DNA from 2 places in the Ligilactobacillus saerimneri genome. Region 2 is predicted to be linked to the other one. Evidence: a T-box and tRNA genes for the amino acid it is inferred to sense, from the RefSeq annotation. Region 2 holds a T-box; the other holds one or more tRNA genes.
The links. A T-box is a leader RNA that pairs with one kind of tRNA and senses whether it is charged. The one in region 2 lies ahead of tyrS (tyrosine--tRNA ligase), so its partner is inferred to be a tRNA-Tyr.

Region 1 (3,420 bases), 670 kb from region 2:
GATTTACGATCTTTGTCTTTGGGATTAATGTTGGTTCCTTGCTAGCACCACTGATTGTTGGTTTCTTAGGTCAGCAGGTTAACTTCCACTTAGGGTTCTCCTTAGCTGCTGTGGGTATGTTCTTTGGTTTATTACAATATACTATTCAAGGCAAGGACTTACCAAAAGATAGTTTGTACCCAACTGATCCAATTGAACCTGATCAGATCAAAAAGTATTCTCTTCGGGTTACAATGGCTGTGGTTGTTTTGGCAGTTATTCTCGGGATCATGGCGGTCTTAGGAAGCTTAAATATTAACAATATCATTAACTTAGTTACTATTTTGGCGATCTTAATTCCTGTTTATTACTTTGCATTGATGTTGCATAGTAAGAAGACAACAAAGGTAGAACGTTCACGGGTAAAAGCATATGTGGCACTATTTATCGCTTCTATCTTGTTCTGGTCAATCGAAGAACAAGGTTCAGTGGTATTAGCCCTCTTTGCCAACGATCAGACTAAGTTATCAATTTTCGGGTTACCTTTCCCAGCTAGTCTTTTCCAATCCTTTAACCCACTCTTTATCTTGTTATACACTCCATTCTTTGCATGGTTGTGGACAAAGATGGGTTCTAAGCAACCATCATCACCAGCTAAGTTTGCCTATGGACTCTTTTTCGCTGGTGCTTCCTTTGTCTGGATGATGTTGCCAGGCATGTTGTATGGAACTGGTGTTAAAGTAAGTCCACTGTGGTTAATCGTAAGTTGGGCTCTTGTTATTGTTGGGGAAATGTTAATTTCACCAATTGGTCTGTCTGTTACAACAAAATTAGCGCCAAAAGCGTTCAAAGCACAGATGATGAGTATTTGGTTCATCGCTGACGCCGTTGCTCAGGCCATCAACGCACAAATTGTTAAATTCTACTCCCAAGGAACAGAAGTTGCCTATTACGGTTGGATTGGTGCCATTACAATTGGCTTCGGGTTAATTGTTCTTTTAATGGTTCCAGCAATCAAACGCTTAATGGATGGGGTTGAATAAACCTAGAATTGAGCTGATATAATTGGAAAACTATTCATGTTAAACATGTATGTTTAATATGGATAGTTTTTTTATTTAGAAGTGTACTTTAGCTAATAGAGAAAAAGGAAGCATATCTTAAATAAGCTAAGAATTAGCGCCTAAATTTACATTTTGAAATTTTTTTGATTTTTTTACAAAAAACACTTGCATTTTTCGGGTGTCCACGTTATTATAATTAAGTCAGTTAGTTACTGATTGATAACAACTTACAAATACTTATGGATGGGTAGCGAAGTCTGGCTAAACGCGGCGGACTGTAAATCCGCTCCTTCGGGTTCGGTGGTTCGAATCCACTCCCATCCACCACATTGGGGTATGGCCAAGCGGTAAGGCAACGGTTTTTGGTACCGTGATGCACTGGTTCGAATCCAGTTACCCCAATTCTTCAAAACGTTACCTTCTTGGGTAACGTTTTTTTATTTACCATGCTAAAATTAAACTAGCAAATTTATGGACGTATTTAGTAGGAGGAAAAAATGAAAATAGGTTTTATCGGTGCAGGTAATATGGGACGTGCGATCATCAATGGTTGGCTTAACCAACATGCAGTTACAGGAGGAGAAATCTATCTTCATAGTGCACACCGTTCTTCCTATGAGCCGTATGCGCAGGCTCAAGGCTTACATGCTTGTGCAAGCAATGAAGAAGTGGTGAACCAAGCAGATTTGGTCTTTTTGGCCATAAAACCTGCTCAGCTCCGCACTGTACTCTTGGAAGTGAAGGCATCTTTACTGCGGAAGCGACCAGTGATTGTATCTATGATTGCTGGATGTGATTTAGCAACAATGCGGAAAATTTTAGATCAAGCTGAATTGGAAATGATTCGCATCATGCCAAATGTTAATGTTGAGATTGCAGCGGGAATGACAGCATTAACCCGCAACGAATTTGTGACCACCGATCACTGGCAGAGAGTAGTAGCATTGTTTGATACAATTGGGGCAACAATTGAGTTAGCAGAGGACAAGTTTAGTATCTTCGCGGCTCTTGCCGGAAGTTCACCTGCTTTTATCTACTTCTTTATTGATGCGTTGGCTCGGGCCGGAGTTAAGTATGGTTTAGATAAGGTCACCGCAACGCAAATTGCTGCGCAAGTAGTTCAAGGGAGCGCCCAGAAAACATTAGCCACTACTAAAACACCTTGGGAACTGGTAGATGAAGTATGTTCTCCAGGGGGAACCACTGTGGCTGGCCTGTTAGCTATGGAAGAAGCAGGTTTTATGACTGCGGTTATTAAGGGAATTGATGCCACAGTCGCTAGAGAAAACGAATAAGTTATGCGAAGGAGTGTGAGAGTGTGAGTTCGCCGATTTATATCAAAATACATAATGAGATTCGGCAGCGAATCGAAGATGGAGAATGGGCCGTTGGGGACCGCATTCCGGCTGAAAGAGAACTGGCAGAGCAGTTTGGGGTTAGTCGGATGACGTTGCGACAAGCGATTCAAACATTAGTAGATGAAGGTTTATTGGAACGACATATTGGAGCAGGGACATTTGTTGCCCGTAAAAAGGTTCAGGAAAAGATGACTGGAGTAACAAGTTTTACCGAGATAACGGAGGCGCAAGGGAAAATGCCGTCTAGTAAAACTATCTCTTATGTTGTGACTACTCCATCATTAAGTGAAAGCGAGAAACTTAACCTCAAAGCAGGTGAACGAGTCCTTCGAATGGAACGCATCCGATATGCAGATAATATTCCGATCTGCTTTGAAGTAGCAACTGTTCCTTTTCACTTGGTAAAGAATTTTGATCGTGAACAAATCACGCAATCACTCTATCGGACCTTAGAGCAGCATGGGATGACCATGGGACATGCAGAACAGATTGTTTCGGCGGTAGCAGCTTCTGAGCGGATTGCGGCTTATTTAGGGATTAAACGAGGAGCAGCTGTATTACGTCTGCGCCAGGTCTCACAACTTAAAAATGGGCAACCGTTCGAATATGTACGAACACAGTATGTGGGCAACCGGTTTGAATTCTATCTCGAACGTTAGTTTAAAGTTTTGCGAACAAGTATAGTTTCTAAGAATAAATAAGAGTACAATTAAGGCTACATTATTTAAACTACGGGAGGCAGTGTTATGCGTGAAATGCAGCGTAAGATTATTGAAGAATTAAAAGTTCAACCGCAAATCAATCCCCAAGACGAAATTCGGCGTTCGGTGGATTTTCTAAAGGCATACTTAAAAAAACATCCCTTTTTAAAGGCACTAGTGTTAGGAATTTCTGGCGGACAAGACTCAACTTTGGCAGGGAAATTAAGTCAAATTGCTATCCAAGAATTGCGTAAAGAAACTGGTGTGAATTACCAATTCATTGCAGTGCGGCTACCATATGGTAATCAAGCAGATGAA
Region 2 (3,420 bases):
TCTCAACTCGGCTACGTATCATTGCCTTGGTAAGCCGTTACCTTACCAACTAGCTAATACGCCGCAGGTCCATCCAGAAGTGATAGCAGAGCCATCTTTAATCATTTGACCATGCGGTCAAATGACCTATGCGGTATTAGCATCTGTTTCCAGGTGTTATCCCCCGCTTCTGGGCAGGTTACCTACGTGTTACTCACCCGTCCGCCGCTCATCGGTAAACCATCGTCAATCGGATGCAAGCATCTTCAATCAGTTGGGCCGATGCGCTCGACTTGCATGTATTAGGCACGCCGCCAGCGTTCATCCTGAGCCAGGATCAAACTCTCGATTTAAAATCTTAAGTCGATTAGACTCGTAAAAATTACTAGCGAATTGACATTCGCAAATGTTTTGCTCTTGCGTCTAGCAAGAAGTCCCACACATTTGATTTGTCGAAACTTTGTTCAGTTTTCAAAGATCTACTTTATCGCGATGCGACTTGATTATATTACCAAAACCATCAATCGATGTCAAACACTTTTTTGAATCAATCACTTAACTTTTACAACAATCAACTTGTTTCGCATCAACAGCATGTATTACTATAGCCACTTTTACCGCCAGCGTCAACCCCTTATTTTTAAGAATTGCATCCACAAAAATCATCACGGTCATCAAATCCGAACTTTAAACAAATCTATTGTTTTAATGCTATATAAATAAGCACTTTATCAAAGAATATCTACATAAAACTATCCGTTTGTTCGTTAAATCACTTCAAAAAAATTCTTCTTTTTCACGCTCAGTATTTATTATCTAAACAAAAAACAGGAAAAGAGTGGCTCCCTTTCCCTGTTAATAATTAATTATTTTACTCGTGCTAAGAAATAACGCTTCTTTCCCCGCCGAACAATCACAAATTTCCCATCAAATGCTGCAGCTGTGTCAATTTCTGCATCAACATCAGTGATCTTTTCTCCGTTAATCCGGATAGCGCCATTCTTCACATCTTCACGCGCTTGACGCCGCGAACTTTCAATTTTAGCCACATCTACTAACCACAAAATAATATTTTCCTTACCAGCTGGCACTTCAACCGTTGGCATCTTCTTAAACCCTTGTTCAATTTCGTGAGCTGTTAAATTCTTTACTTCGCCAGAGAAGAGAGCTTGAGAGATGTTTTCTGCTTCCCGTACTGCTTCTTTGCCATGGACAAACTTGGTCACTTCTTGGGCTAACCGCCGTTGCGCCTCACGCTTTTCTGGTTCTGTCTTGACCTTTTCAGCTAAAGCTTCAATTTCTTCCTTACTTAAGAAAGTAAAGTATTTCAAGAATTTGACTACATCCCGGTCATCTTGGTTCAACCAGAATTGGTAGAATTCGTATGGCGTAGTCTTTTCTGGATCTAACCAAACAGCACCGCCAGCTGTTTTCCCAAACTTGGTCCCATCAGCCTTTAGCATCAGTGGCACAGTCAAACCATATGCTTCAGCCTTAGACCCTTCGGTTTTGTGAATCAAATCAACCCCGGAAGTGATGTTTCCCCATTGATCTCCACCACCAATTTGCAGTTGTACATCACGTGTTTGCCATAGATGTAAGAAGTCAATTGATTGTAAGATCTGGTAAGTGAATTCTGTGTATGAAATCCCAACTTCTAGACGACTAGCGACGATTTCCTTGTTCAACATTGTGTTAACGTTGAATAACTTCCCATAATCACGCAAGAACGTTAGCAAGCTGATCTGTGACAACCATTCATAATTGTTAACAATTGTAATATTATCCGCACCGAACAATTTTTGCATTTGCTTTGTTAGCGCTTGTTCATTGTGCCGTACCTGTTCCATTGTTTGCAATACCCGTTCTGACTTTTTGCCTGATGGATCACCAATCGAACCTGTCCCCCCACCAATGATAATGTGGGCCCGATTTCCAGCCATCTGGAAACGCTTGAGAATCATGAATGGTACCAAGTGACCAATGTGTAAACTGTCACCTGTTGGATCAACTCCACAGTATAATCCAACTGCTTTTTTATCTAATAACTTACTCAAACCTTCTTCATCAGTTACTTGGTTAACGGCTTCCCGCCATTTTAGATCTTCGAGAATGTTTGCCATACTCGTACCTCCTTAATAAATTAAAAGTCCCTAGTATCAGTATCAATACTAGGGACGAAATTTTCCGCGTTACCACCCAGGTTACTGGAGATAGTTCTCCAGTCGCTCTGTCATCGATAACGGAATGACCCGCCGCAACTCCATAGTTGTAATTCAGATAAATGGTTTTTCCTGGTTTACAGCTCCCACCAGGTCTCTGACAAAAGGGACCATCATCCTACTGTACCACTTCAACGTCACAAGTTATTTTGCTAATTCAGCTTGACAGTCAGGACATAATCCATATACTTCGCACTGACTATTGTAAACCTTAAAACCAGTTGCTTGTGCAGCATCCTGCTCCACCGCCTGGAAACCATCATGAAACACGTCGATGATTTTATTACACCGCACACAAATCACATGATAGTGAGGTTTCTGATAATAATCATACCGCATATGTCCATCGCTGTCAGCTGCAACTTGAATTATTAATTCTTTTTCTTGGAGAATCTCTAAGGTGTTATAAATCGTTGCTAAACTTACCTTAAAGCCGTTAGCAGCAACGTGTTCGTGAATCATCTTGATTGAAGGATGTTCCTTAGAAGTCATCAGATAAGATAAAATCACCTGCCGTTGAGGCGTATTTTTGACATGTTTGGCCCGTAATTTAGCTGCCGCTTGTGCTAATGTTGCTTGGTTTTCCATCTTAGCAAGTCTCCTTTCTCTAGGCTCTAAATACGTTCTAATACTACTTTCACTCTACTATTTTCACTCATGATTAGCAATTATTTAATATTATAATTTTTAAAAACAACTATCAAAAATACAGCATAGTTTGGATCCGCATGATCCACATTCCTATCTTTCCTTGTACATCAACGGGAATAATATGCGACCAAGCTGCCTGATAAAAGAGATATAACTCTACAATTATTAAGCACATAAAGAAACCTAACAACAAATACTCGCTCAAGCTTCCAGTTCGATAATATATGAATAAACGTTGTTTACGTTTTTTGTTAAAAAACGGCCACGTCCAATGAACCCCGCGTGAGGAAAAACTATCTTCGATAATATGCGCAAGATATCCCACAATCAACCAAAACGGCAACCATTTAGTCGGCGGTGCAAGATAATTTTTTTGAAAAAATAGCATCAGCCCATACACTACAAAAATACCTATAAACGAATGCGTAACCCCGCGATGACCAAACGCGGTGCGCGTTACGTTACTAACTACTTTGTGCCGCTTTCCAATAACTGATTGTGGATGATCAATATCTGGCAGAAGACTACCCACCGCTAAGGCTCCAACATTAATCCATGAAACCTCATT

Region 1: it has a tRNA-Tyr gene. The T-box ahead of tyrS (tyrosine--tRNA ligase) is inferred to sense a tRNA for this amino acid. The anticodon was not compared.

What each region holds. Positions count from the first base shown of each region.
Region 1 is NZ_CP144759.1:296,280-299,699, forward strand. Features, by position in the region: gene V3C97_RS01380 (peptide MFS transporter) at 1-1,022, shown strand, start outside; tRNA gene V3C97_RS01385 (tRNA-Tyr) at 1,285-1,370, shown strand; tRNA gene V3C97_RS01390 (tRNA-Gln) at 1,374-1,445, shown strand; gene proC (pyrroline-5-carboxylate reductase) at 1,541-2,338, shown strand; gene V3C97_RS01400 (GntR family transcriptional regulator) at 2,362-3,060, shown strand; gene nadE (ammonia-dependent NAD(+) synthetase) at 3,148-3,420, shown strand, end outside.
Region 2 is NZ_CP144759.1:1,242,524-1,245,943, forward strand. Features, by position in the region: rRNA gene V3C97_RS06130 (16S ribosomal RNA) at 1-332, opposite strand, end outside; gene tyrS (tyrosine--tRNA ligase) at 846-2,102, opposite strand; T-box leader at 2,150-2,345, opposite strand; gene V3C97_RS06140 (Fur family transcriptional regulator) at 2,346-2,789, opposite strand; gene V3C97_RS06145 (metal-dependent hydrolase) at 2,902-3,420, opposite strand, start outside.